One region of the Psychrosphaera sp. 1_MG-2023 genome, then DNA from elsewhere that is predicted to be linked to it. Evidence: predicted binding sites of a transcription regulator. Region 1 holds the regulator's gene; each other region holds the start of a gene.

The links. The regulator sigma-54, encoded in region 1, starts transcription at its own class of promoters, with help from an activator protein. The targets are predictions, from matches to a motif close to GTTGGCACGNNNNTNGNNT.
Positions count from the first base shown of each region.
Region 2: Q4575_RS17240 (LPP20 family lipoprotein) is a predicted target of sigma-54. The motif match lies at 3,503-3,521, and genes of this name have one in related genera.
Region 3: cynS (cyanase) is a predicted target of sigma-54. The motif match lies at 3,853-3,871, and genes of this name have one in related genera.

Region 1 covers NZ_JAUORW010000019.1:44,201-54,365, reverse strand. The annotation lists gene Q4575_RS16465 (pitrilysin family protein) at 1-2,359, opposite strand, end outside; gene Q4575_RS16460 (S1 RNA-binding domain-containing protein) at 2,533-3,369, opposite strand; gene mgtE (magnesium transporter) at 3,427-4,782, opposite strand; gene Q4575_RS16450 (HPr family phosphocarrier protein) at 4,960-5,232, opposite strand; gene rapZ (RNase adapter RapZ) at 5,235-6,095, opposite strand; gene ptsN (PTS IIA-like nitrogen regulatory protein PtsN) at 6,097-6,546, opposite strand; gene hpf (ribosome hibernation promoting factor) at 6,635-6,922, opposite strand; gene Q4575_RS16430 (RNA polymerase factor sigma-54) at 6,955-8,445, opposite strand; gene lptB (LPS export ABC transporter ATP-binding protein) at 8,489-9,214, opposite strand; gene lptA (lipopolysaccharide transport periplasmic protein LptA) at 9,234-9,725, opposite strand; gene lptC (LPS export ABC transporter periplasmic protein LptC) at 9,725-10,165, opposite strand, start outside.
Region 2 covers NZ_JAUORW010000021.1:54,159-64,323, reverse strand. The annotation lists gene Q4575_RS17255 (efflux RND transporter permease subunit) at 1-258, opposite strand, end outside; gene Q4575_RS17250 (transposase) at 507-1,517, opposite strand; gene Q4575_RS17245 (aspartoacylase) at 2,019-2,912, shown strand; gene Q4575_RS17240 (LPP20 family lipoprotein) at 2,952-3,413, opposite strand; gene Q4575_RS17235 (flagellar assembly protein T N-terminal domain-containing protein) at 3,665-4,846, shown strand; gene Q4575_RS17230 (Hpt domain-containing protein) at 4,949-5,302, shown strand; gene nirB (nitrite reductase large subunit NirB) at 6,248-8,806, shown strand; gene nirD (nitrite reductase small subunit NirD) at 8,818-9,147, shown strand; gene Q4575_RS17215 (hypothetical protein) at 9,214-9,396, opposite strand; gene Q4575_RS17210 (GlxA family transcriptional regulator) at 9,525-10,165, shown strand, end outside.
Region 3 covers NZ_JAUORW010000017.1:83,695-93,859, forward strand. The annotation lists gene Q4575_RS15720 (acyl-CoA dehydrogenase C-terminal domain-containing protein) at 1-396, shown strand, start outside; gene Q4575_RS15725 (bifunctional protein-serine/threonine kinase/phosphatase) at 499-2,199, opposite strand; gene Q4575_RS15730 (formate/nitrite transporter family protein) at 2,270-3,088, opposite strand; gene cynS (cyanase) at 3,281-3,721, opposite strand; gene Q4575_RS15745 (sigma 54-interacting transcriptional regulator) at 4,102-5,952, shown strand; gene Q4575_RS15750 (TonB family protein) at 6,018-7,100, opposite strand; gene Q4575_RS15755 (family 14 glycosylhydrolase) at 7,176-8,600, opposite strand; gene rpsJ (30S ribosomal protein S10) at 8,984-9,295, shown strand; gene rplC (50S ribosomal protein L3) at 9,310-9,948, shown strand; gene rplD (50S ribosomal protein L4) at 9,963-10,165, shown strand, end outside.

The DNA.
Region 1 (10,165 bases):
GAGGGAAGTTCATTAGGTAAGATTTGTAAAACTCACCAACAATATCGCGACTTATCCCGCGCTTACCAATTCTGATCGCAGATTGCGCTGCTTGATCTTTATTGACTAAATAGACCACACCTGTTTTGTGAGAGCTATTAGGGATTTCAATTGATAATTTAGGGCCTTTACCTTGCCAGTTATTTAGCGAATCCAATGACTTCTGAACGGTTGTTTGTGGCAAGTCAGAAACAACAATAAGTTGTGCATCAGCTGGTTTTACATGAGTTTGATAAAACGCTTTTACGTCAGCTAAAGTCAATTGCATGACAGTTGCTTCAGTTCCACCTTGAGGCATTCCTGCTAATGAATCACCAAACATTAATTTACGATACGCAGTAGATGCTAAATAACCCGCATCCTTTTGGCTGTTTTTAATGCCTTGAATTGCATTATTTTTAACGCGAGCAAATTCATTTGCATCAAACGCTGGAGCGACTAATTTTTCGTTTGCTAATGCAAGTGTCGCATCAAGATGTTTTGTTAACGCATTGATATTGATATTAAGGTAGTGATCATCAGCAGAAATACTGACGTTACTGCCAAGTTTTTCTAGCGCTTTACTCATATCTTCAGCAGAACGTGTCGTTGTCGACTCATTTAACATTGCAGCAAGAACTGACGCCATGCCTGCTTTGTCTTTTGTCTCAAAGTAATTACCTGCAGGAACTTTGATTAGAATCGCAGTAGTTGGTGTTTCAGTGCTTTGAGCGCCTAATACGGTAATACCGTTATCTAATTTGTTTTGCCACATTTGCGGAACATTCACGGCCTTGTTTGCACCCGCTTGAGGCATCACACTGCGGTCAAAACTTGACGTCGCTACGCGTAATTCTAAGTCATCTGCGCTAGTATTAGATTTTTCACCAATCGTTCTTTTTGGAATGGTGTAAGTATCTTCGTGGGCAATGGCTTGTAATTGACCTTTAGGTACTATGCTCATTACAACTGAATTTTTGCCTTTAATGTATTGTTTAAATACACGCATGATGTCTTCTTTAGTGACATTGGCATAACGAGCGATATCTTGCTCAATATAATTTGGGTTACCAGTAAATGTTTCATTGGCCGCGAGCTGGCTCACTTTACCTGACACACTTTGTAATCCAAATACAAATGACGCTTCCATTTGTGCTTTGGCTTTAATCAAATCATCTTCTTGTACGCCACGTTGTTCAAACTCAACTAACGCATCTCGAATGATTTGTTCTAGTTCCGCAAGTGACTTGCCTGCCGCTGGGTTTGGCAAAGCGTACATATTAAACATACAAGCAAGCTCTGAACACGGGTGACCGACAGATGCCTGTACTGCAAATTGGTTTTTAACCAAGTTTTTATAAAGGATAGAGGTTTTTCCGCCACCTAAAATTTCAGATAAGATATCCAGTGGTGCTTCGTCAGGGTGACGATTACTTACTGTTGGGAATGCCATGTATATCAGTGGCAAATGTACGTTGTCTTCCATAGAGATATAACGATCTTCGTCAAGTGTCACCATGGTTTTTTCTGGCATGTTAACTTCAGGGCCGCGAGGAATAGAGCCGAAGTATTTTTTGATAAGTGATAATGTTTCTACTTCATCAAAGTCACCACCAATCGTTAATGTCGCGTTGTTTGGGCCGTACCAACGAAGGAAAAAGGCTTTTAAGTCATTAACGTTAACGCGGTTTAAGTCTTCCATATAACCAATTACAGGCCAAGAATATGGATGTCCTTCTGGGTAAAGCGCTGCTGATACTGTTTCGTACAAGCGGCCATAAGGGCGATTGTCGACACGCTGACCACGTTCGTTTTTAACGGTTTCGCGTTGAACTTCAAATTTTTCTTGAGTTACCGCATCTAACAAGTAACCCATGCGGTCTGATTCTAACCATAACATTTTTTCTAGTTGGTTAGCCGGTACGGTTTCAAAGTAGTTTGTACGGTCTGAGTTGGTTGTACCGTTTAAAGTACCGCCAGCTTCTGTGATTATTTTGAAATGTTGCTCGTCAGCCACGTTTTCTGAGCCTTGGAACATCATGTGCTCAAAAAAGTGTGCGAAACCAGATTTACCAATTTCTTCACGGCCAGAACCAACATGATAAGTGACGTCTACATGAACAAGTGGATCGGAAGTATCTTTATGCAAAATAACCGTTAGGCCGTTTTCCAATTGGAGTTTTTTATAAGGGATAACTGTTTTGCCAGGCTCCGCAGTTACTTCTTCGATAACCGGGATACCAGCGATGACTTGTTGTTTGTCAGCGTCACCAAATGGTGAAACCAAATTACAACCAGTTAATACGGCAAGGGTAATTACCGGTAGAGTCCACTTTTTCATTTTGAAAATCCTTTGTTGAACACAAATTTTTACATGCAATATTATGCACATAGTTTCAGCCAACAAGAATAACGTAATGGCGTTACTCTTGTCACCTGTACTTAACGGCTTAATACTTGTTTAAATGTAAAAAGTTGTAACAACCCCAGGATCTGTTCTAGGCCTTGTGTAGCCTACTTTTCAATCAGTCGGATACCGGTTGATTCGATGACTATGTCACCTTTTTTATACAGTCCACCAATGGCTTTTTTGAATGCGCTTTTGCTCATGCCAAATAATTTTCTAATTAAATTCGGATCTGACTTGTCGTGAACGCCGGCAAATCCACCTTCTTTAACTAAAAAGTCGATGATTTGTTGGCTCTGACGGTCACGAATTTCAGTGGTTTTTTCCAGCGCGATATTAATTTTGTCATCGCCACGGATCTGTTTTACAAATCCCGACACGGTGTCACCGTAGGATAATCGTTTTGATATGTCGTCTTTAAAAATTAGACCCCAATGGCTCTGGTTGATAATCGCCTTTAAGCCCAAATCTGTATTCGACGCAATAAGCAGTTCAACTTGTTCGTTTGTTTTAAATGTCTTGTTATTTTCTTCAACTAAAAATTTGTCTATTTTAGAAGACGCGGTAGGGCGTAAGTCGAGTGAATCGATATACATAGTGACGATATATGATTGGCCCACTTCCATTGGCGTATTTTGCTCTGCAAATGGCACCATCAAATCTTTTTCTAAGCCCCAATCTAAAAACGCACCAACGCGATTAACGTCGACAACTTTTAAATAGGCAAATCCGCCAACTTGTATTTTAGGCTTTCTAAATGTCGCGATTGGTCGGTCTTTGGAATCTAGGTAAATAAATACACTGATCTCTTCGTCAACTTGCACTGAGTCATCAACTTCACGACGTGGGAGTAATATTTCGCCGGCTTCTCCACCGTCGAGAAACGCGCCAAATTCAACATGTTTTACTACAGTGAGCGTATTAAAGCGGCCAAGTTGTATCATTTAAGTCAGTCCAATATAAAGAAAATAGGGTATTCGGCAAGAGTATAGCGTATTGAGTTAGATCAGTAACCAAGTGGCTGTACCTAAAAAGGTAAAGATGCCGACTATGTCGGTAACTGTGGTTAATATTACACTGCCGGCAAGCGCTGGATCAATGTTCATGCGTTTTAGCATTAGGGGGATAAATACGCCAGAAAGTCCGGCTGCGATTAGGTTCATCATCATTGCAAAAGCAATAACTGCGCCTAACATTAAATCTTGTTTCCAAAGTGCAACTACACCAGCAATCAACACAGCCCAAATTAGACCATTATAGAAACCGATAGCGAGCTCTTTGCCCATTAACCATCGTTGGTTAGCTTGTGTAACATGACCTACGGCCATCCCGCGAATAACGAGAGTTAGTGTTTGACTACCCGCGACGCCACCCATACTCGGGACAATGGTATTTAAAACCGCTAGGAACGCTAATTCGTCGAGGGTCGATTCAAACAGGCTGGAGACAAATGCGGCTAATAACGCGGTAAACAGGTTCACGCCCAACCACAAAGAACGTCGTTGGGTACTTTTTACGATTGGCGCAAAGGTATCCGCCTCGTCGTCGAGACCCGCCATGCTTAGCATCGAGTGCGCGGCATTTTCGCGGATTACGTCGACGATGTCATCGATGGTTATACGTCCAAGCAATAAACCATTTTCGTCAATAACCGGAGCTGAAATCCAGTCGTACCGTTCAAACAAAGACGCGACTTCCGTTTCTTCCATCGTTGCAGGAATGACTTCGAAATCGGTTTCCATTACTTCAGAAATTAGGCTAACCGGTTGGCTGGTTAACAAGGCCGCGAGGGAGACTTCACCAATAAATTTTTCGTCTTTGTCCACGACATACAAATAATCGGTGGCTTCAGGTAAAGCGCCTTTTAATCTCAGATACCGCAAAATGACGTCCACCGTTACGTCCGGACGTACAGTTATTGTGTCGGTGTTCATCAATGCACCGGCGGTATCTTCTTCGTAGGACAACACACGCTCTGCGCGTTTGCGGTCTCGCTTGTCCATACTTTTTAATACTTTACGATAAATCGTATCTGGCATACCACGTAAAACTTCGGCAAAGTCGTCGTCGTCTAAGTTACCGGCAGCTTCAGCGACTTTTTCTGGGGTCATGCTACGTAAGATAGGGTTACGCACATCTTCAGACAGTTCTTCGAGAACTTCACCTTGGATACTGGAGTCGATTAATTGCCAAATTACGGTTCGAGATTTTGGTGGTGAGGAATGCAGTAACAGAGCGATATCTGAAGTAGGCATCGAATCCAACATGTTTCTAACGTGCACAAACATACCGCCGCTAAGTGCAGTATTAAGTTCTTCGATAGGGATGTTGTATTCTTGCTCTAAAAGCTCTGCCATAAAACCCTTAGTGTGTGATGAAGTTACTTTCTATAAAGGATATATTGCCAATCGCTGGCCCAATATATAAAGGAAACGTAAACCTAAGTGTGGTCTCGCCGCCAATATTAACTCAAAATGACATTTTTTAATAGCAACTGATTGTTTTTATTTAAGTTAAAACAATCAAAATACTAATTATTCGTCTTCATCAAATTTATTGCTAATGAGCTCGCAGATAGCGTCAACAGCGACTTTTGCTTCGTTACCCGTCGCGATTACGGTCACATCTTTACCTTGGTTACTGGCCAACATCAACAATGCCATCACACTATCGGCATTGGCTTTTTTGTCTGCTTGTTGAATAGTTACCGTTGCTTCAAATCCCTGAGCTAATTGCGCTAGTTTGGTGGCCGCACGGGCGTGCAACCCAAGTTTGTTTTCTATGGTAACGGTACGACTAATTTCCATGTTTATTCACTCTTCAAATAACGACTTATCTCACGATGGCGCGTTTTAACGTCATTTTCACGTGAGCGATATAAGTTTGCAAGTGCCTCGGCGATGTAAACCGAGCGATGTTTTCCGCCAGTACAGCCAATGGCAATGGTTAAATAACTGCGGTTGTTTCGTTCCAAATGTGGCAGCCACGTCGACATAAAGTTATTAATTTGGAATACAAATTTATTAACCAATGGCTCGGCTTCTAAAAATTCTATTACGGGTAAATCTAGGCCGGTTAAAGGCCGCAGAGCAGGTTCCCAATGTGGATTTGGTAAAAAACGTGCATCAAATACAAAGTCGATATCGTTTGGTACACCATATTTGAAACCGAAAGATTCAAACGTTATTACGAGGTTTTTTTCCGATTTACCAAGAATTTTTTCGCGCACCATTTCGGTTAGTTGGTGAACGTTTAAATCTGACGTGTCGATAAACAAATCGGCACGAGTCGCAATAGAATCAAGGAGCTTGCGTTCTTCTTGAATTGCCTCAGGTAGGCCAGACTCTTTTTTTGATAATGGGTGCAAGCGACGAGTTTCGCTATAACGACGGATCAAAACCTCGTCTTTAGCGTCAATATACAAAACCGTTGTATTAACGTTTTTAGGTAAAAAATCGAGGTTTTCGACTAGCTCTTGCTCGGATTCTGGAATATTCCGAACATCAATGCTAACGGCAACTTGTTCATAATTTTGACTGAGACTGTGCGATAGAGCTGGCAATAGATTTACTGGTAGGTTGTCTACACAGTAATAACCAAGGTCTTCTAACACTCGCAGTACGACGGTCTTCCCTGAGCCTGAACGGCCACTAACAATAAAAATATGCATTTTAGGCGGCTTCTATTATGTTGTATAAATCCAAATCTGTTTCTGCTCTACGAATTTTGCGTAAAACATCTTTGTTGTCAAAGGTTTTTGCTATCGATGCCAATGTTGCCAGATGAGTGTCGCATTGATCTTCTGGTACTAACAGGGCAAAAAATATATCTACAGGTCGTTTATCAATCGCATCGTAATTCACTCCTTTGTGGGTAACTAAGAGAACTGCTACGGCTTTACTCGAATTTTTTATTCGGCCATGTGGTATCGCAATTCCGTTACCTATACCAGTGCTGCCCAACTTTTCTCTGTTCATCAAGCTCTCTAAAATATCTATGCTAGATAAATTTGGCAGCTGCGCACTCGCAATTTCAGCTATATGTTCAAGTATTTTTTTCTTGCTTTTACAATCAGCAATAACTTTGGTGCAATCTGGTTGAAGTAATAATTTTAAATTCATGTTTGGTTAACTGCCTACCTTTTGCTTACGCCAAAAGGTGTTGTTTGTGACGCCGTCCCTAGCGTCACGTTTATTTAGTTTAAACCCATCAGTGACGGGTCAATTTCTCTTTATGTTTTATTACCTGTCGATCTAGCTTATCTATTAAACTATCAATCGCGGCATACATATCGTTATGTTCAGAAGTGGCGAACAATTCACCACCGTTTACATGTAAGGTTGCTTCAGCTATTTGACTCAGTTTTTCAACGTCTAAAATCACATGGACATTATTGATATGGTCAAAGTGACGCTCTAATTTAGCAAATTTGTTATCTACGTATTCTTTTAATGACTCTGTTAAATCTATATGACGACAAGTTAAATTAATTTGCATAAAAAATTCCTTCTGTTGATATAGAGAGGTGTTTACACCAGTCGTTTTCGTTGGTTTGAAGGGGGAATATTTAATGATTCCCGGTATTTTGCAATAGTCCGTCTGGCAACCTGAATACCTTGGTCAGCCAGGATCTCTGCAATTTTACTATCACTGAGAGGTTTAGCCTGATTTTCCGCCGCAACTAACTTTCTGATTAAAGCTCTAATCGCAGTGGAAGAACATTCACCACCGTTCTCTGTACTTACATGACTCGAAAAGAAGTACTTAAGTTCAAAAATTCCTCTAGGTGTGTGCATATATTTTTGAGTCGTCACACGAGAAATTGTTGATTCATGCATGTCGACCATTTCTGCGACATCGTTCAAAACCATTGGTTTCATGGCTTCTGGGCCATATTCAAAAAATCCCTGCTGTTGCTGCACGATACAGTTTGATACTTTTAGCAGCGTATCGTTACGACTTTCTAAACTTTTGATAAACCATTTAGCTTCTTGTAAATGGGAACGTACAAATTGCGTGTCACTGGTATTTTTTGAGGTTTTTGACAACGATGCATATTGTTCGTTTATTTTTAGTTTAGGCATGGAATTTGGATTTAGCTCTACTAACCAACGACCTTTTTTCTTAACGACCGTTACATCGGGAATGACGTAGTCGATTTCATCTTTGATAACGACACTTGCAGGATTTGGATTAAGTTGTTGGATGAGTTCTAGAATATCTTTCAGATCGGGTTCTTTTAACTTGGTTTTTCTAAGTAAAGTCCGGTAATCACGATTGGCCAGTAAATCGATGTAATTGTCGATAACGTCTATGGCCTCAAATTTCCATGGCGTGTCATTTGAAAATTGTTTCAATTGCACCGACAAGCATTCTTGTAACCCTCTGCAGGCGACGCCTACGGGGTCGAATAGTTGAATACGTTTAAGTACCGCTTCAACTTCTTCTATTTCCACATCTTCGATGTCAATGGCTTCTACGATGTCCTCAGCGGTGAGGCGTAAAAAGCCTTTTTCGTCGACGCCGTCAATAATGGCGGTCGCGATTGCAAGATCTTGTTCGGTAAACGTAGAAAGGTTTAACTGCCAGCGGAGGTGGTCTTGAATATTGTCAGTGGTTTCACCTTGATAGACTGTGTCTTCGCCTTCATATGCTGGGCCAGAGCTCGCAGGGGCGGCGCTCATGTAGTCATCCCATGTTGTGTCCGTAGACATCTCTTCACTGATGGTTTCGGTTTGAAGTGCTTCAGTGGTATTTATTTCTTCCTGCGCCCAGTCGGTATCGTCGTCGGTCGTTTTGTTTTGACCTTCCGTTTCACCCAATACATCTTCTATCGATTGTTCGCTTTTTTCGTGATTTAAACTTTCGTCTTCTGCGTCCAATAGAGGATTGCTATCCAAGGCTTCTTGAATTTCTTGGTGGAGTTCTAATGAGGATAACTGCAACAACCTTATGGCTTGTTGCAATTGTGGGGTCATTGTTAATTGCTGACCCATTTTTAATTGAAGTGAAGGTCTCATCTAATTCCAATCAGATTATACTAATTAATGGTTATACACTAAATTACAAAGTGAACTGGTCACCTAAGTAAACTTTTTTCACGATTTCGCTAGCAAGGACTTCTTCTGGTGTACCTTCTGCGATTAATTCACCATGACTCACGATATAGGCTTTTTCACATACATCAAGCGTTTCACGTACATTATGGTCGGTAATTAAAACACCGATCCCTTTTGCGACGAGTTGTTGGATAATCTTTTTAATATCAATTACTGATATAGGGTCGACCCCAGCAAATGGTTCGTCAAGTAATATAATTTTAGGATCCGCAGCCAGCGCTCTTGCAATTTCTACTCGCCTACGCTCACCACCTGACAATGCCATACCTAAACTATCGCGAATGTGTTCTATATGAAATTCACCAATAAGATCATCTAACAAATCGGCTTTTTGGTTGGCATTGATGTCCTTTCTCATTTGTAACACGGCCATGATATTTTGGGAAACAGTAAGTTTTCTAAATATCGAAGATTCCTGTGGTAAATAGCCTATTCCATGACGAGCACGAACATGCATTGGTTCGTGACTTAAGTCAATATCATTAAGTGTAATGCTACCTTTGTCGTTAGGAACCAATCCAACTATCATATAAAAAGTTGTCGTTTTACCGGCACCATTTGGCCCAAGTAGTCCGACGACTTCACCGGCATTTACTGAAATACTGACGTCTTTTACAACTTGCCTTTTGTTATACGACTTGGCGAGATGTGTTGCGATTAATTTAGTCATCGAGTTATTAATTCCGTCGTTAGCCGTTTTTCTTTTTTGTTTTTATCGTAGTGGTAACTCGACCACCCGTTGAGGCATCGCCATCCGCTTTTACGCGCTTTTTAGCAAGGTCAAATTCGATCGAGCCACTTTGTACTTCAGAGCCACCTTGTTTAAACTTTGCGTCGCCACTTAATTTAAGGGTTTGAGTTGTAACAAAGTATTCAATCTCGTTTGCTTTTGCGGTTAAGTTACCGTTTTCTTCGTCGATTTGAGTAAATAAAGCCGGACTGCCTTTGGCAATTAATTTTTCACCGGTGCCGTCCTGGGTGTCGACAAATAGCTCATCCGCTTTAATTGATATAGGCCCCTGAGAAACAACAACATTACCTTTAAAATACATCGTATTGTTGTTGTAATTAAGATCTTGATTGTCCGATTTTATTTTCAAATCTTCGCTGTTTGCCGAAACGGCCATACTAAATAGAGCAACCAATATTGTGGCGATATACGCGTGTCGCTTGAATGTCATTACTTGTTACCTTTAATCAGCGTTTCCACATGATGAGTTAGTGTCACCGTGCCTTCAGTTAAATTTGCAACCAAACCTTGCCCAACAATTGTCAATTTATCACCCGTAATCGTAATCGGATTGTCTGTTGTTACCAAGTTAGAGTCTAAGTTAATTTCTAAAAAATTTGTTGTTATGGTTTGGATCAATGACTTTTCGCCAAGTTGTACCATGATGACATTTTTATCTAAGGTTAATATACCTTCTTGCATGTCGCCAATTTGTGCGGAGAGTCGCCAAAATGGTTTTTTATCTTGGTAAATTATAAATTCAGGTGAAATAAAATGAGTTAGGGACAACTCTGAAAAGTGCTCCATTTTTTGTGAAAACACTTCTTGCTGCAGTTCACCATTAGAGTCAAACAACTCTTGATGCAGCAATTTAGCGGTAAATTCCGGGAT
Region 2 (10,165 bases), on a different contig from region 1:
TCTAGATATTTGAGTCGTAACTTCCAACGCTCCAGGTGTGTTTTTTACTGCATTTTCAATAGGCTCGATAATTACGGACTCTATTTCCTCAGGTGCAGCTTGCCTCCAACCTGCAAAAATAGATATTTGTGGTTGCTCTATTGTGGGTGTCAACTGTATTGGAAGCTTGAAAATGGTAATTGCACCAAAAAGCATTATTAAAACAATGATGACCATTACACTGGCCGGATTAGATAGAGAAGTCCGCGTTAAATTCATCTTTGCCCACAAAAGTTACTCAATAATTACTTAATCTTAATCTTAAAATTTGAATTACTAAATAGTGAATTAATTTCAATTCACCGTATTGAGTTGAATGCGTGTTTATGCGCGTTGATATACAAAATATTAATATTTTGTAACAAATACCCTGAATATTGGCTCAAGATTTACACCAAATTCATAATATTCTTAGTAGCAGATGTAGATGTAGATGTAGATGTAGATAATAAAAACAGGCGTAGCGTTCAGGCTATATTAAGATGGGCGTCTAGAGGTTTTTGTTCATTCATAAAGTATTTTGCCTGGGTTAAATTAGGTCTCCGTTTATGGTTTTGAAGTTTTGCATATTTTGTAATTGAACTTTCACAGCCAACAGGGCCTCTGAAAAATTCTTCAAATGAATTTGTCAGCTCCAACCATTTAGTATTTTCAAATCCCAATTGCCCTAAAAGTGAATTTTCATGAATAGCTCTTGCTGTTTTATCATTCAATTTATCAATAAAACAATCAGCTGTATTTTGCACTAAATCTATATAAGCTATGGTGTCCAAAGTAAAATCTGAGCTATCGTTTTTACTAAATATTTTCAATTTACTAAAAGTTTTCCCGGTCGATGCCGCATTCAGTTTGTGAAAAATACTTGTATATTTTGAATCACCTAACGTTTTACATACACCAGCGCGCAGAGGGTTCAAATCTATATAAACCATGCAAGCCAAAATAGCAGAATTATCTAAAAGCGCTTGAGATTTAAACCTGCCTTCCCAAAAACGTCCTGTGCAATTATCTTCTCTATTCGCTTTTCTAGCGATCCCCTCATTTAACACACGCATAAACCAACTAATACAGGATAGACGCCCGCGGTAAACTTCTGCTGTGGCTATTACAGCTTCCTGCTCGGTTTTCGTTAAACTTTGAGCTCCATCCTTTGCATATTTTCGGGTCAACACAGTTCCTTTGAAAATTTGATGCCACCGCCATAATACCTCCAGTGTAGTCCAACTTTCAGCCTGATCAGTCTTAACATGCAGTAAGCTATGGGTATGGTTGTGCATAACTGCGTACGCACAAACTTCGATTGCAAATATTTTAGGAAGTTCTAATAACCGTTTTTCAACCCAAATACGCCTATGCTCATAATTAACCCCAGTAGTTTTATCGACACCACATAAATACGCTCGTCGAACACAGCGTGAAATACAGTGATAGTAAGGAGTAGCGATAATTGAAACCTGTTTATGTCGAGCAAGTGCCATTGAGTTCCTTACAGTTTAGATGTGGATGCTCATCCTTGAGCATATTGCTTCCTGCTGTAACAAAGTTGTTCGCCTTGTTATTGTTGCTTCCTGCAAAATTAAATAAGTAAATATTTAACCGATTTGCTTCCTGCGATAACAGAATGATGCATTTTATTACCTGTGTCACCTGTACCTAGGTACAGTTTTTAAAAAAAAATATTAGACTGCAACTCGATTTCGTTAACTTGGAGTTGGTTACCTAATGAAACATTAGTTGGGTGTCTGCTAAGTTTTATTTTTGTGAGTGGGTGTCTGCTAAGTTTTATTGTCTGCTAAGTTTTATCTGCTAAGTTTTGAGTGAAGTCGTCGAAAAATAGTAATAAAATCGGTCCATGGGTAAGTTTATAAACTTGATGATTTAACCTATTCCTAAACTGCCTAAACAGATACAAATTCTTATTGTTATCCTTTTATTCAAACTGGTAATCTAAACCCATATAGATTTGAAGAAGTATAAAAATGGAAAATAACAAAATAGACAAAGTTGCTATTGTAGGTGGCACACACGGCAATGAACTTGCCGGGGTATATCTAGTTAACGAATGGTTAAATAATAAGGATTGTGAGAGGAACTCGTTTGATACTAAATTATTACTGGCAAATACCAATGCAATTTCAGCAAACCGCCGATACCAAGACTCAGATTTAAACAGGCAGTTTTCAGCAGAATCACTATCCGATTTTAGTTTAACAAATTATGAACAATCCCGAGCTAAGGCGATAAACTTACAAATTGGACCAAAACACGATCCAAAGTCAGATTTAGTCATTGATTTACACAACACAACGTCAAATATGGGTCCAACGTTATTGGTACCGCAAAAAGGTCGATTTTACGATCTTTTGTCACTGTATTTAAAAAGTGTTATGCCCGAAGTTATTATTTTTCTCGACGAAGATCACAAAGAAAATGATGAACACCATTTGTTATGTACTGTTGGACGTTATGGTGTAATTGTCGAGGTAGGTCCTGTGCCACAGGGCGTTTTAAAACACGAAGTTAACGACCAAATGGCCAGAATGACTCAACATATTTTAGATTTTGTCGAGCATTATAATAATGACAGCTTACCAACGTTACCGGCAAGTATTGAAGCATTTCGCTATTTAAAAAGTATTAAGTTACCGCTAAATTCAAAAGGTGAAAGAATCGGAATGGTACATAAACATGTTGAGGGCGGGGATTTTAAGGAATTAAAGCCTGGAGATCCCCTATTTGTCTTATTTGACGGTTCCGTCAAATATTTTGATGAAGCCGTATCGTTGTATCCGACGTTCATCAACGAAGCTGCTTATTATGACAATAATTTGGCGATGAGTTTATGTGAAAAAGTAGAGATTACAAATTCATAAAATTTAGTGAGAAAGCTTCAATATAGCTATTGAAGCTTTCTAATAATATTCGACCTTTTTAATTTTTCGCGGTCGGGTTTCAATTCGATATAAGTCATAAACCAGTGACATATCTAACTCTAATTCAGTTGCATAAGTATCGCCAACTGCATAGGCTTTAATCACTTTAGCACCTCTAATAACACCTTCAACTCTTGAACGCGCTTTATCATCAGACGATATTAAATTTTTCATACTTGTTTGCCCTTGAACTTGATGACCATATACCTGTTCTGCTAGTTCACGATAGGCATCAAGCTTTGACGCTCTCATAGCCATAATGTTTTTGATCTGTTCATTATCACCCGGTTGAGCACTTATCGGAGCGTAGCCTATAGATCGTAAAACAGGAAAATGATCTGGTTTTTCGTACTCCCAAACAACATGTTTGTCTAAAAAGTTCGAACAGGACGCAATAAAACACACCGTTAAACTCATTAACATTGCTCGTATAAACTTCATTATTCGACTCCTACTGAAATATAAAGGCAGTTCCAATATAAACTGATGGCTCTCAATTTCTTAAACTTCTCATTTAGTATCCTTACCATATACAATATTTAAGCCAAAAATGTAGCCATTATAGTGTGAAGGCAATTTATTTTGAGCAAGTGGTCTAGTTATTGCTAATTTAAACCCTAAACGCAGACATCTATTGAATAAAATCGATTAAGTGACATTTTTTTGTCACTTGAAATAACCTGGTACTTTTTATGAAGCTATTTACTCGTCTAGTATTACTGATGTTTACACTACCATTTTTTGCCCATGCTGAATGGTATGAGGCCACTGGACAGGCAAAAGTGCGCCATGGCGACGTACGAAGCGCAAAAAACCGAGCTGTTCAAGACGCTTTGAAGCAAGCGATGTTATTTTCAGGCGCTAATGTTTCAAGTATTCAAAAAATGTCTCACGGCCTACTAATAGATGATCAAGTTAGCATTAATTCTGTCGGCGCTGTCAATTCTGTTGAAATTGTAGAAGAACGGCAAAGAGGTTCATTTATAAGCGTCACTATTCGCGCCGACATATTTCCTTCCGACCGCGAATGTTATGCATCAGAATTTGGCAAAAAAATCGCTATTACACAATTTCCAATTCAACACTGGCAAGATGCAAAAGTTGGCGAAATTTATGGATTAGAAAAAGAAGTTCCTAGGCAACTAATGAAAATGTTTCAAGCCGGTGCGAATACCATTTACCCAATTGCTTGGTTTGATAAAAAGCTAAATATAAATGCCGAATTTGAACAACAAGGTAAAGTGAGATATCAGCTAATCGATGCTGTAGCACAAAACGCAAATGCCCAATTTGTGATGTTCGGTCGCATTAGTGACATTTCCTTTGGCGATAAAACCAATTCTTTTAGTTTTTGGGAAGACGATCAGTTTGAACGATACTTTACGATGGAGTTGATCATTGCTAACGCTCTCACGCACGAAATTCTATACCAAAACAGATTCCATACGGCTGCCGACTGGACATTCGATCATAAAATGTCTGTAAACATTAGTAGCACTCAATTTTGGAACTCAGAATACGGTCACGCCATTAAAAGACTCTTAACTGAAATAAGAGATGATATCCATAGAAATTTAAATTGCCAAAAACTGCAAAGCAAAATATCTGGAATCAAGGATGGTGAGCAAATACAGATCAACATCGGTGCAGGTCAAGGTGTTGCTATAGGTCAAGAATATCGAGTCTCTTATCGTTCAGACACGATAGATGATTTGGGTAATCTATTAACCAATATCGTCATTAGCCCTTATAAAGAAAGAATTGTAAAAGTATACGAAAATTCAGCAATTGCTGAGTCTACAGACACCGACTTTATGAGTAATGTACAAATAAACGACATTATTGAATTGCAATCTTGGGATACAGACTGGTAAACGCTTAAATTAATTACTTTTTCATTAAAATTGTTTGTTTTATCAGAAATTACGATTAAGGTTATAATCAGTTAGGATGATAAATTAAGTTTGGAGTGTTTAATGGCTATAGATGGTATTTCCCAAATTGATGGATTTGATACTGGACTGGGAATAAAAAATTGCATGGATGATGAGTCGCTATATTTGTCTATTGTGGGAATGTACGTGACTCAATTGAAACAAAATGTAATTGACCTTCAAGCACAATTCGATCTTTCAGACTGGGAAAGTTATGGAAAAACGTGCCATTCTATAAAAGGAGCCTCTGCCAGTGTAGGTGCTGTGAAAATTCAGCAAGAATCGTCAGTTTTAGAAGCAGCAGGAAAAAACTCAGACGAATTAACAATTTCAGATCTACATAACGAATTTTTACAACTATTATCAACCACATACGAAGCACTCGAATCTTTGTAAAACGTTTAGTTACTCTCAGGGGACTGACTAGAAATACATTCCCCTTTAACTGGGCAATTTCAGCCCCTTCAATTTTTTTGTTCAAAATAAATTCCCCTATAAAATTTCACACCTGAGCAAATAGCAAAATATGTTTTAGATTGGATATTAATCACTTAATTGCGGTGGGTGTCTTTGTTATTACTTCCATGTCGTTGGATGCCTGCCGTTTGAAGTTACAAAAAATCAGTGGGTGTCACGTTAAAAGGTCAACTTCACAATCACTTAATATCGGTGGGGTCTTTGTTATGTTTGGTGGGTGTCTTTGTTATTATTTGTTATTACTTCCATGTCGTTGGATGTCTGCCGTTTGAAATTGCAAGATATCAGTGGGTGTCAACGTTAAAAGGCCAACTTCACAATCGCTTATTATCGGTGGGTGTCTTTGTTATGTTTCGCTTCACAATCGCTTATTATCGGTGGGTGTCTTTGTTATGGGATGTCAATTTAACATTTAATAAACACCCTTCGCTAGGCATGTAAACTTAACTATTTACCTGTCAACAATGCAAGTTCCATTACCCGACCCATACCTTTTAATCAAAATACACGAACAAACATGAGATGGCAGTATGCATGGTAATAGTGAGAAAAATTCAAAATTTGCACAAACTCAGTGCATGCAAGCACAAGCTTATTTTACCTTCAAAACCCCTACAAAAACAAATGACGATAAAAAACAGCAACTTACAAACAAGAAGTCGATGAATCTCCCTTGATTTTGTGTTGGTATTCTACTTGCAGTACCCAAGTCATCAAAACATAAAGGCTCATGCCTGCTTCGCTAGAAGCCAGAAGAAATTCTGATACCAATGAAGGTGGTCAAATCTGACCGGTAGTTTCAACGACGAAATTACAACGCTCTGTCTAGCTTTACTAAATTCTAAAATTAATAAAGGTTTCATTATGGGACAGCAAAAACTGATCGTCGTCGGCAATGGTATGGTGGGTCACAAATTCATTGAATCACTCATCGAACATCCAGACTATAAAAACTTCCACATCACAACATTTTCAGAAGAACCGCGTTTAGCTTATGACCGTGTGCAATTATCTTCATATTTTGAAGGTAAAACAGCAGACGATTTGATGTTAACGTCAGAAGATTATTACGATGAACACGGCGTTCAATTTATCATAAAAGACAAAATTGTCAGTATCGATAAAGCAGCCAAAATCGTTGTTACTGAAAGTGGTCGCAGCGAGTCTTATGACAAACTGATCCTAGCAACCGGTTCATTCCCGTTTGTCCCCCCTATTCCTGGAGGCGACGGCGAACACTGTCTTGTATACCGAACAATTGAAGACTTAGAGGCAATTACAGCTTCAGCAGGCCAGAGTAAATCTGCTGTTGTTATTGGTGGCGGTCTATTGGGTCTTGAATGTGCAAAAGCACTTGTTAACTTAAACTTAGAATCTCATGTTGTTGAATTTGCGCCTCGCTTAATGGCAGTTCAATTAGATGAAGGTGGCGGTACTCTACTTCGTTCTAAAATTGAAGCTATGGGGGTTCATGTCCACACAGAAAAGAATACAAAAGAAATCGTTCCCGGTGAAACAAGTCGCTACCGTATGAACTTTGCTGATGGGACTCATGTTGAAACCGACATGATTGTTTTCTCTGCTGGTATTCGTCCTCAGGATGAACTTGCTCGAAGTTCAGACATTGAAGTTGGTGAACGCGGTGGTATTGTCATCAACGACCAATGTTTAACGTCTAACAAAGATATCTACGCAATAGGCGAATGTGCGTTATGGAGCGGACGTATTTTTGGTCTTGTGGCGCCTGGCTATACAATGGCAAAAGCAGCTGTTTCTCATTTAACCGGTGGAGACGTTACTTTTACCGGCGCTGATATGAGTACAAAATTAAAATTAATGGGTGTTGATGTTGCCAGTATTGGTGACGCGCATGCTCGAACTGAAGGCGCTCAAACTTACACTTACATTAACGACGCTGAAGGCATTTATAAACGCCTTATTGTATCAAACGATAAATCCACACTATTAGGGGCTGTTTTAGTTGGCGACACTGAGGCGTACGGTACGTTGTTGCCAATGATGCTGGAAAAAATGCAACTCCCTGAAGCACCCGAGGTTTTCATATTACCTGCCATTGATGGTGAAGCAGGCAGTGCACTTGGCGTTAATGCCCTACCTGATTCCGCACAAATTTGCTCATGTCATGACGTTTCAAAAGGCGATTTAATTGAAGCAATACAAGCAGGAGCAACAGATTTACCAAGCTTAAAAAGCTGTACTAAAGCGGGGACTGGTTGTGGCGGTTGTACAGCAATGGTTGGCCAGGTTTTAAATGCCGAACTTGAAAAAATGGGCGTTGAGGTTAATAACAACCTTTGTGAACATTTTGAATATTCTCGACAAGAATTGTTCGACATTATTCGTGCTAAAAGCATCAAAACGTTTGACCAGCTAATTGAAGAAGTAGGTTCAGGCTCTGGCTGTATGACGTGTAAACCTGCGGTAGGCTCTATGTTAGCGACTCATTGGAATGAATATATCCTTTCCGATGACAATATCCAATTACAAGATACCAACGATATATTCTTAGCCAACATGCAAAAAGACGGCACATATTCCGTTGTTCCAAGAATTGCAGCGGGTGAAATTACCCCACAAGGCCTAATGAAGTTAGGTGAAATTGGCGTTAAATACGACCTTTATACTAAAATTACCGGCGGACAAAGAATTGACTTTTTTGGCGCACAACTACACGAACTCCCATTAATTTGGGATGAATTGGTTGAAGCCGGATTTGAAACCGGTCATGCCTATGGCAAATCTTTACGTACTGTTAAATCTTGTGTCGGAAGTACTTGGTGTCGTTTCGGTATGATGGATTCTGTTTCCATGGCTGTTAACTTGGAAATGCGATACAAGGGTTTACGTTCTCCACATAAACTAAAAATGGGCGTTTCAGGCTGTACGAGAGAATGTGCTGAAGCGCAAAGCAAAGACATTGGGATCATCGCAACAGATAAAGGTTGGAACCTATATGTATGTGGTAACGGCGGTATGAAACCTAGACACGCCGATTTATTCGCATCCGATTTAGATGATGCAACGCTAATAAAATATGTTGACCGAATTCTAATGTTCTATTGCCAGACAGCTGACCGCTTACAACGTACATCAGTCTGGATGGATAATATGGAAGGTGGTTTAGCGTATCTGAAATCAGTAGTCGTAGATGACAAACTCAATATTTGTGCTGATTTAGAAGCAAGCATGGAGCGTATTGTCGACACCTACGAATGTGAGTGGAAGAAAACACTCAACAACCCCGAACGTCTAAAACGATTTGCTCATTTTATTAACTCTGAAGCGACCGATGACCGTTTAGTTTATGAAGCTGACCGTGGTCAAAATAAGGCTCGCATCGCCTCTCCTGAACGAATTGCTAAAGCAAAAGGCAATGAAATTTCAGCGTTAGAAGTAGAATAAGGAACACAATAATGACGGAAGTAATTTGGGAAACAATTTGCAATGTCTCAGACATAAACAAAAACACTGGTGTGTGTGCACTCCATAATGGTGAACAAATAGCAATTTTTAAAGTCGGTAAATACGACGATCTTTTTGCAATTCAAAATTACGACCCAATTGGCAAGGCTAATGTTTTGTCTAGAGGAATTGTTGGTGATATTGAAGGTAAAATTGTAATTGCATCACCTTTGTATAAGCAACAATATTGTCTAATGACAGGTCGATGTATAGAAGAAGAATTAGAACTAAAAACCTACCAAGTTCGCAGTCACGATGGACAAGTTCAACTCCGTGTTTAAACGATAACATCTAACGAAAGCATAAGGCCAACGCGACGTTGGCCTTTTTTTATAGAAAAAAATGCTTCATTCTTCTTGATAAAACCACATTGATAGTCCTTGTAAAAAAATAATGATACTGGGTAGACAAATAATTGGAACAACAACAAGATACCCAATTAGTGGAAGCTCAATAAAAAAGTTAATCCAAAATGATGCAAATAGCCCAGCTACGCCAATCAGTACATTAATCATTCTTGTTTTTTTCATATCAAATCCCTCTTTATTTTCAGTCTACCCACTTTAACTTTTTGACTTTCGCAGATTAAGTGTCATTATTGACTTAAAACAGGCTGATAATGACAAACTGGTTATTATTAAATTAGGCGGAGGATATTGTGAAAAGTATTGTATTATTTGCGGCAGATGGCGCGATGGCTTCTCAACTAACTGGCATCATTGATTTTTTTATGATCTGCAATCGATTTTGGCAAGTCACAAACAATCAAGATACCGATCTATTTACAGTCAACGTAATATCACCAAATGGAAATAATATTACTTGTGATGGCGGAATAGTCATTAACGCCACTTCGCTAAAAAATGTCGCTCTACCTTCAGCGGCTGTTATTGTTGGCGGTGTTTCTTATGACGATAAAACACTTACTAAATACTTAACAAAAATTTCCCCACTAAAACAAGATATTCTAAAGTGTGAAAAAAATGCGGTTCCAATAGCAACGTTTTGCAGTTCCACCTTTATTGCAGCTGAATTTGGCTTACTCAATGGAAAAAAGGCAACGACAGTTTGGTGGCTAGTCAAAATATTTACTCAAAAATATCCACAAGTTACTCTCCAGTTAGATGAATTAGTGGTTAGAGATAAAGCAATTTTTACTGCTGGGGCAACAACATCTTATTTAAGTTTGTGTTTAAAGCTAGTGGAGGAGTTATTTGATGGTCAACTTGCTGATCAAATATCTCGTCTTATGTTAATTGACCCAAACCGCTGTTCACAGCGCCCGTTTATGTTGCTAGA
Region 3 (10,165 bases), on a different contig from region 1:
GGTGGCGAAACGGCTAAGTTATTTGCCATTGAAATTAAACAATTTATTGCAGAACAAAGCGGTGTTTTTCCAACGGAAATGGCAGCATTGTCAGACGCGGTGGATGATCTCGTTGCCGTAACAACAACGGTATTAACTAAAGCTGCGATAAATCCAAACGAAATTGGCGCGGCATCTGTTGATTACTTGCACCTTTTTGGTTATGTCATGTACGGCTATATGTGGGCGAAAATGATGGTGGCCGTGTCTGATGTTGAAGATAAAAAGCTGGCGAGTTCAAAAATAAAAACAGGTCGCTACTATTTTCAACGATTATTGCCAAAAGTAGCAAGTCTCAAGTTACAAATCGAAGCCGGTGCTGAGATATTATTCAGCCATGATACGGACGATTTTTAATTAAAATCAATAAAGGCAAACAATGGGCAATGTAAATTGTGTGTTGTTTGCCAACTCTCCCTAACATGTTTCAAATACGCCAAGGTAAAGCCCTTGATAAATCTATTTTGCTAACTGGATAACCAGCAAAATAAACAGCCCAAAACTTATTCCTTGCCAAAACATCACTGGATCTCGCTGAATCAGAGGTGGTTTAGTGCGTGACACATAGCTGGAACTTGGATGTTTAAGATCATGTATAAACTCAGACAATACTTGATATCGTTGTAGTGGGTCGATTTGCAAAGCTTTATACAAAGCATCATCCACCCAAGCGGGTAATTCTGAGTCATCATCAATGAGAGTTTGGTAATTAAGCTTTTTCTGTGCAGAAAAGCTTTTTGCCTGCGCAATTTTGGTCCCATATGGAAATGAGCCTGAGAGCATTTGGTAAGTTATAACTGCTAAAGAATAGAGATCTGAGCATTGTGTACCGGCTTTTCCTAAGAAATACTCCGGTGCAGAATATCGCATAGTGCCTCGAATTTCGTTGTCGTATTCACTTACCCCAGCAATGTAGGTTGAACCAAAATCAATGATTTTCACGGTATTGTTACTATCAATCATAATATTTTTTGGGCGAATATCCTGATGGATCATTTCTTGTCGGTGGAAGGCTTGTAACCCTTTTGCAATTTGTTCAACTATTGAACGAACTTGAATTAACGAGGGTTTTGGGTTGTCTATCATCCATTGCTCAAGAGAAATGCCGTCGATGTATTCAGTCACTAAGTAAAGGTAATTACGTTTACGACTAGAGAGAACTGCTTTGGCAACGTATGGATTTGTTACACGTTTTGCTATCCACTCCTCTAGCATAAACTGCTCAAGGTAAGCGGTATCTGAGCGCAATTCAGTTGAAGGCGTTTTAATAACGACTAACTGTTCAGATTCAATATCTTTCGCCAAAAATACATGGCTACGGCTACTTATGTAGATTTCACGAATAATTTCAAAACCGTCAAATATCATTCGGGCGTTAAGTCTTGGCGGTAAAGGCAAACTCGTAAGTCGGTGAACTTCTTCTAATTCGTAATTCGGGACATGGTCCACTCTAACTATTTGAATTGATAAGTTGTCATTACTGCCAGCCTCTAAACAGGCTGCCAAAATGTCGCCCGCCGCGTGTTGTAATGTAATGGAATGGGCAATTATCTTACGCATTACTTCATGTTCGATAAATTCATATATGCCATCAGTTGCCAAAATGTATATGTCGCCTTTTTCCAGCGATTGAGTTTGGTAATCGATTTCTAAATTTTGATCTATCCCTAATCCTCGAGTTAAATAACTAACCTCGGTTGAAACGACCTTTCGGTGGTCTTCTGTCAATTGGTCTAGTTCGCCATTAGCAAGTCGATAAATTCGAGTATCGCCAGTATGGAGTATATGAGCAGTATTAGACTTTAAAATGAGCGCACTGAAGGTACAAACATACCCTTTGTCTTTATTAAATCGGTGAGGGCTATTTTGAGTTTGAGCACATAATAATGAATTAATTGACCTTATCACTTTCTGCGCTGATGATTTGACAGACCAAGAGTCAGACGTACAGTAGTAATCTTCCAAAAATCCCAGAACGGCTGACTCACTTGCCTCTTGGCTAACATCGCTAGAACTTATGCCGTCAGCCATCGCTAAGACAATGCCTTTGGCGCTCAATTGAGGTTCTTTAGGAACAACACTGCCAGCGAAGTCTTGGTTAACGGGTTTTAACCCCTTGTTTGTTGCATAACCAATAGTCACTGCGAGAGGTTGATTCATTGTCGGATTCCTAAAAAAAGACTCCGCTAGCTAGGCAGACGGAGTCGCAAAGATAAATTTTAGAAGCTAATTAGCTCGCTTTCAATTTACGTTCCGGTGATGTTTTTACATGGGTAAGGTAAAGAGGCAAGCCAACTAACAATAGACCACCTGCAAGGTTACCTAATACCGTTGGAATTTCATTCCAAAGTAGGTAATCGTATACGGTGAAGTCGCCACCCATGATCATAGAAAACGGGAACAAGAACATGTTCACGATTGAATGCTCAAAGCCCATAAAGAAGAACAGCATAACTGGCATCCACATTGCCGCCATTTTACTGCCAGCAGAGGTCGAAATCATCGCACCAACAACACCCATTGAAACCATCCAGTTACATAACATACCGCGGATAAAAATTGTAATCCAACCGCCTATGCCATGTTCTTGGTAACCTACGGTTCTTGATTCACCAATTGAAGCGACTTTTGCTGCAATAGCCCCACCATCTGCTGAATAGCCGTAAGTTAAAATAAAGGACATCAAAAATGCGGTTGTTAACGCCCCGCCGAAGTTACCGATAAAGACCAGTCCCCAGTTTCGCATTACGCCACCAAAAGTAACGCCGGGACGTTTATCAAATAAAGCCAGTGGTACTAATGTAAATACACCAGTTAGCAAGTCAAACTTCATTAAATAAAGCATGATGAAACCAACCGGAAACAGGCAGGCTCCTAAGATAGCGCTACCCGTTTTTGTTGCAACGGTAATTGCAAATATGGCCGCCAAACCTAAAATTGCTCCGGCCATAAAAGCCCTAATTATTGTGTCCTTCGTCGACATGTAAACTTTTTGTTCACCTGCGTCGACCATCTTTGTGACAAACTCACTTGGTTCGATATACGCCATTATTATTCTCGCCTATTCTAATTTGAAAATTGTTGTGTATTATTTTTATTAACTTACAGAGCATAATGAATGCCAGTAAGTTAACTTGTTGTAATTATTGTTTTTAAGGTTTTTTAGACTCGTTTTATTGCACTGTAAAAGAATGTGTTTGTTGTAAATATTGTCCTTCGAATGCAATTGCACCAAAATCGATCACCAGGTTTTATAAGGTAAAAATTTACCGTTAAGAGTTAGGATCACCCTGTCACCCTTTGGGTTTTCTTCTTTATCTACTTCCATTGAAAAATCGATAGCGCTCATGATGCCATCGCCGAATTTTTCCTGAATAACTTCTTTTAGTGTGTCGCCATAAACGCCCACAACTTCGTAAAGTCGGTAGATTAAAGGATCTTGAGGAATTGACTTGTCCCACTCTTTGGTCGGGAAACTCATAAGAGAAGCTTTTGCGTCTTCAGGTAATCCTAAGAACTCTACAAGTTTAGTTGCGGTTTCAGGTGGGCAACTATTCATGCCCAAACACGCTGAGGTAGTCCAAACATCTGATTTACCAATTGCATCGGCGATTGCCTGCCAAGTCAGGTCGCGTTCTTTTTTTATGGCAAATATTAACTCTGTTACATCGATTCTTTTCATATTGATACCTTTGTCAGTTTGATTCTATTTGGGCTGAATTGAACCTAGGTGGTGCATTCATTGATCTGCGTAAGTCTGTTTAAGTCAAATTGCCGCAGAGCTGTTAAATAAATTAGTGCTTGTATCTGTTATTGCTACTTTTGTGCCAAACGATAGGTTGTTGTTAAGTTGTTGTATATTAATAAGTTATGTTGTTTTTATGGCTCTTTTTTCAACCACGAAATTTCGTTGGTAACGATTTTTCGTGGTTATTTCAACGAAATGTCGTTGTTGGCTTAAAGATTGAAGGTCTAATTACTAAATAGAAGAACACAACGATATCACCTACGTTTCGGATGCGAGGGAATATGCTTTGCATCGAACGCGACTTGAGGTTTTTAATGCTAAATCACTTATTTCATAAAGCACCTACAGCAATGGTGTTGATAGAACCGCGGGAAAACCGTCTATTACGTGTCAATAAGCAAGCGGAGCTAATGTTTGGCATCGATAAGCAGCAACTTGAACTATTAACGGCGACGCAGTTTTTCTCTGAGTGTTTAGATTTGTTTATGGTATTTACACAGCAAATTTTGGAGCAAGGGCAGGCGTGGTCTGATGAATTGACCATACAGGTAAGCGGCATATCTATCGGGCTTGAGATTAACGCAAACAAGCTTGATGACTGTATCTTATTGAGTTGTGAGCGACGCGCTGAAAACGATAAAAGACGTTTTATGTCGAAGCTTAATGAAAAATACCAAGCTGGTATGTTTCATTGGAGCCAGGACGAAACCGTATTTGAAGAAATCGAGCGCCAAAATCAATTGCTTTTAAAGGCTGTAGGTGACGGAATTTATGGTGTCGACACCAAAGGCAACGCAACGTTTGTTAATGCAGCTGCCGAAGCATTATTGGGCTGGACCAAAGAAGAGTTGATTGGCGTTAATATTCACGAGGCAATACATTATTCACACGCAGACGGTTCTCCTTATCACACGCATCAATGTCCTATATTCGCAGCCTTCCATGACGGAGAGGTGCACAGTGTCGACAACGAGGTGTTTTGGTGTAAGTCCGGTCGGGCTATGCCAGTTGAATACATGAGTACTCCTGTAACTGAAAACGGTATTTTAGTTGGTGCGGTAGTGGTTTTTCGTGATATTACCCAGCGCAAAAAGACCGAGTCTGAACTGCGCAATGCATTGGAACAAGTGGACTCATTAAAAGCGCGCTTGGAAATGGAAAATGCGTATCTAAAAGAAGAGCTAAATGCAGACTTTAACCATCACCAAATCATTGGTAACAGTTCTCAAGTTAAACATATGGTGCATCAAATCGAACTTGTAGGACCGACGGATGCAAATGTACTCATAACCGGTGAGTCAGGTACAGGTAAAGAGTTAATTGCCCGAGCCATACACGAAGTTAGCCAAAGAAAAGCAAGGCCACTAATCCGGGTTAACTGTGCTGCTATTCCAGCGGAACTGTTTGAAAGTGAATTTTTTGGGCATGTAAAAGGCGCGTTTTCAGGCGCGGTATCCGATCGATTAGGACGGTTTCAACTAGCCGATGGTGCGACAATTTTTCTAGATGAAGTTGGTGAAATTCCGCTACAGCTTCAAAGTAAACTATTGCGGGTTTTGCAGGAACAACAATTTGAACGGGTTGGCGAGTCTACCACTCGCAAAGTGGATGTACGGGTTATCGCCGCAACAAACAAAGACCTAAAACAGCTTGTTGCTGAAAATAAATTTCGTGAAGATCTGTATTTTCGACTTAACGTATTTCCACTTAATTCTCCGCCATTAAGAGAGCGTCGTGGCGATTTGGGATTATTGGTTAAACACTTTGTACGTAAGGCCTGTCGTCGATTTAACAAACCAACATTAAAAGTTTCACTCGCTCAGATGCAGCACGTTGAACAATATAATTGGCCTGGCAATATTCGTGAGCTTGAAAATATAATAGAGCGGCAGGTGATACTCGCAGTGAGTGATAAGTTAAATTTTGAATTTTTAAGCCAAGAGCCAACATCAAGAAGCGTAGCTAAAACCGCACTGTCGCTGCCTAACATTGTCAATGCGCTACAGCATAAGGAAATGGAAAAATTGAATATTGAGAAAGCACTTAGTCAAAGCGCGGGCAAAATATATGGCGATAACGGCGCTGCAGAATTATTAGGTTTAAAACCGACGACATTGGCTTCGAAAATGAAGAAATATCAAATAGATCGCCATCTTTATTCATAACGACTTATTAGGCGACTCGTGAATATCAATAGTCACCTAAGCTAATTAATAACGTTTGAACGCTATTAACGTCCAATTTTAAAATCGAGTTGTACCCTTGAAGTTGCTTCGACAGGCTCGCCGTTTTCAAATTTAGGGGCGTATCGCCAATTCTCAACTGCGTCGATTGCTGCCCTTTGGAATTTTTTACTGCCGCCATATTCCGTCGAAATAGGGTCTTTTACAAAGCCATTTGCATCTATCACAAACTCGACAATAGCGTAGCCATCTTTACGAGAGCGCACTGCTGACTGAGGGTATTGAGGTTGCGTTCGGTAAAGTGGCTTTGGCAACTGGTTATCATCCCAAGGCGTCATTTGGCCAATGGCTTTACAATGATTAGTCGCCTGATCACTTTCACCAATTTTCTCATATGCTTTAACTAAAACAGCATGGGTGGTCAGTTCTAAAGGGTGAGTCGGGCCATCTAGATTGTAAAAAACATCTAAGTTTTTTGATAACATTGCTATGGCTTTGTCAGTTTTCCCCGTCGCAATATAGTAGTTTCCGGTGTAATAATTAGAATATACAAGTTGTCTTTCATTCGCAGGCAAGTGTTTACTCAAATAGTCATTTGCTTCGATAAGGACTCTGCTTTTTGGCGAACCTAAAGAGAGTAATTCGGCGCCAATATCCGCTTGAATATTTGCCACAAGTAAAGGTTTAGAATCTTTATGGCTATCCAATAAAGATAGTGCATTTTGGTAATACTTTATTTGTTTATTTTTGCTTTTCCGCTGATATGACTTAGCAACTAATATGTAAAGGTCAACGATTGCAAGGCTGTCTTCTTTATACTCTTCTAAATAAACATCTATATAAGGAAGCAAAAGGTCATTTGCGAGTTTGAATTCCTTATTATCTATATAGGCGGTTGCCAAATTGGACGCCAAATTTGCAGTATTTACACTATTTGAACCAAATAAGCGCTTTCCGGTGTTATAGGCGTTAAGGCCAGTACGAATGGTTAACTCAATATCTTCAGATTCAAGCGCATTTTTAAACGCATCATAGGCGATATTAAAACTGCGCTTTAACGCGTTATCTTCTGCAGCCAGAGCGCCGGTTGACATTAAAAAGGCGACAAATAAAAATCCAATTCTAGGCATGAACAATCCCTGTAATAAATAGTAGTGTTTCGCCATTATTGACGAAATGGACAGCGCTCGCAATAATTCACTAAATCAGTCATTCAGCTTATTAATAAGTTTTGGGTATTGAGTGTTTGCAAGACCGTTTACAACATCGTTTAATCTAAGGATGGTTATTCCGCCATACCCGTCATTCATTAACGCATCGGTAATATTGTTCCACCCCGTCTGTGATGATGTGCCTGCAGCCAACGCATTTTCTCCTTTCACCGTGACACCTTGCCTTTTTGCCTCTTTTCCGACCCAGCTAACAAGCGTCTTAGCCAATGAAAAGGAATGGGATACTGGGTTGTCAGACATTTCTAAACAGGTGAAGTGCAAAATGACTTGGCGTTCAGTCGTTGAATGTTTTGCAGCTAGACCAATGGCAGCTTTATAACCATGACCAACACCTTTATTATTTAGTTTGCTTCTAAACTCGGCTGATATAACCCCAGCCGATAATTCAGCAGCTCGAGCCAAATGTGAAGGGGCAGCCATTAACCAATGGATGCCAGGGACCTTATAACCTAAGTCGATATTTTTAAATGCTTTTGAGAAGCCACGCTGTGCTGCAGTTATTAATCGGTCGCCGTGTTTCATTAGGGACTGATGATACCAATCCAATATATCCAAGCCGTATGTTGAATTAAGGTGTTGACCGGTCGTAACAAACGTATCCATGTGCTTAGGTAACTCAATTTGTTCCAGTGCCGTATACGAGGTCTGCCAAGCTTTATTTATATTAGACAAACTTTGGTATTTACTAAGTATGGACTGTTGAAAGTCGCTAATAGCTAACAGACCAAATGACTGAAATGCCCCCCGAGTTGGATAACCGGTATTGGTATCATGGCTATTATATGAAGGGTATCTAAGTTCACCCGCTGGTCCCATGCTTATATTGAGTTCATCAAAGTTAACAGCCATGTGCGCATAATGTGATTCAAACGCTGACATAAACTCAATGTATTGCGGAATTACGAGGTTGTCAGCCCAAAGTGAAACATACTCATTTGAATAGTTTCCTTGTTCACTTTTATACATGAGGTCAGTCGGCTTTAAAGTCTGAGCTTTCAGGTGCTCCGATTGTCCCGTGTTTTCGTTAGTATAATGTTGCCAAATCCAATTAGGGATAGGTACGTCGCAACTGTCACCGACATTTCCGCCACACTGATGGAAGGACATAATTGGTATGATCTGCAATCCTGCTGAGGTAATGGCGGAAAAGATGTTGTCATAATAAGACCAGTCGAACATCTGGTCGCCTTCGTTTTCAACTGCTCCCCACCAAACATCGACGGTGACTGCTTCTATGCCCATCTTTTTCGCAGTTTGAAGGTCATTTTTAAAATCACGCCATTGAGCTTGTGTGTCTAACCATAAAGGACCCATCACGTTGACGGACGTTGAGAACGCGGGGAGACTCCATAAACCTAACAAGGTAACCAGTAAAAGTGCTTTAAATAATTTAACCATAATGACCATGCGTATGCCGATATAATGTAGATAAGAGTGTCTGAAAAGCTTATTGGATGGAACAGGCATACGTATGCGTAGTGACTTAATCCCAATACGGCAGATAAAATACAATTTATGTAAATAAATTGTTGCATTTATAGTCAGACTCTATAGAATGCGCACTCCCATTTTGTATCTCGGTACAATTAATTTTTGGGCAAGCTAATAATTTTATATGTTCTTTCATTAGCTTGGTAGGTTAGCAATTGGCTAACCATATACAGGGGCTCCGATATGGAGTCCAATTAATATATAAAGAAAAACGCTTATTTCTCTTATAAGGAGAGGTGATGCGTGTTTTTTTATGCTCTTTCTAAAATGCTCTTTTTTTGAGGTTTAAAATGAATAGTCAACGTATTCGTATACGATTGAAAGCGTTTGACCATCGATTAATCGATACGTCAACACAAGAAATCGTTGAAACGGCTAAGCGTACAGGCGCGCAGGTTCGTGGTCCAATTCCACTGCCAACTCGTAAAGAACGCTTCACTATATTGGTATCCCCGCATGTAAACAAAGATGCGCGTGACCAATATGAAATTCGTACGCACAAACGTCTAATCGACATAGTTGAGCCAACAGAAAAAACTGTTGACGCACTTATGCGCTTAGATCTTGCTGCTGGTGTAGATGTTCAGATAAGTCTGGGTTAATCGGGGGTTTCAAAATGACTATAGGTCTAGTCGGACGTAAAGTGGGCATGACACGTATCTTCACAGAAGATGGCGTATCTGTACCAGTTACGGTAATTGAAGCAACACCTAATCGTGTTACTCAAATCCGTGACGAAGAAACCGACGGTTACCGTGCTCTTCAGGTAACTGCAGGCGATAAAAAAGCGAGCCGCGTAAACAAGGCAGATGCTGGTCACTATGCGAAAGCAGGTGTCGAAGCTGGTCGTGGTTTATGGGAATTCCGCTTAGCTGCAGATGAAGGTAACGGTATCGAAGTTGGTAACGAAATTACTGTAGAAGTATTTAACGACACTAAGTTAGTTGACGTTACAGGCACATCTAAAGGTAAAGGTTTCCAAGGTGGTGTTAAGCGCTGGAATTTCAGCATGCAAGACGCGACTCATGGTAACTCTCTTTCTCACCGTGCTCCGGGTTCAATTGGTCAAAACCAAACTCCAGGACGTGTATTTAAAGGTAAGAAGATGGCCGGCCAAATGGGTAACGTACGCACTACAACTCAGAATCTTGAAGTTGTTCGTGTAGACGCAGAGCGTAACTTACTTCTAGTAAAAGGCGCTGTACCAGGTGCAATTGGCGGAAACGTCGTAGTTAAACCTGCTGTTAAAGCGTAAACCGGAGATTAGTGATGAAATTAGATTTTGCAGGCGCAAACGGCGCTGTTGAAGTTTCAGAAGCTACTTTCGGCCGTGAGTTTAATGAAGCATTAGTTCACCAGGTAGTTACTGCATACGCTGCAGGCGCTCGCCAGGGTTCTAGAGCTCAAAAAACTCGCTCAGAAGTTAGCGGTGGTGGTAAAAAACCATGGCGTCAAAAAGGAACAGGTCGTGC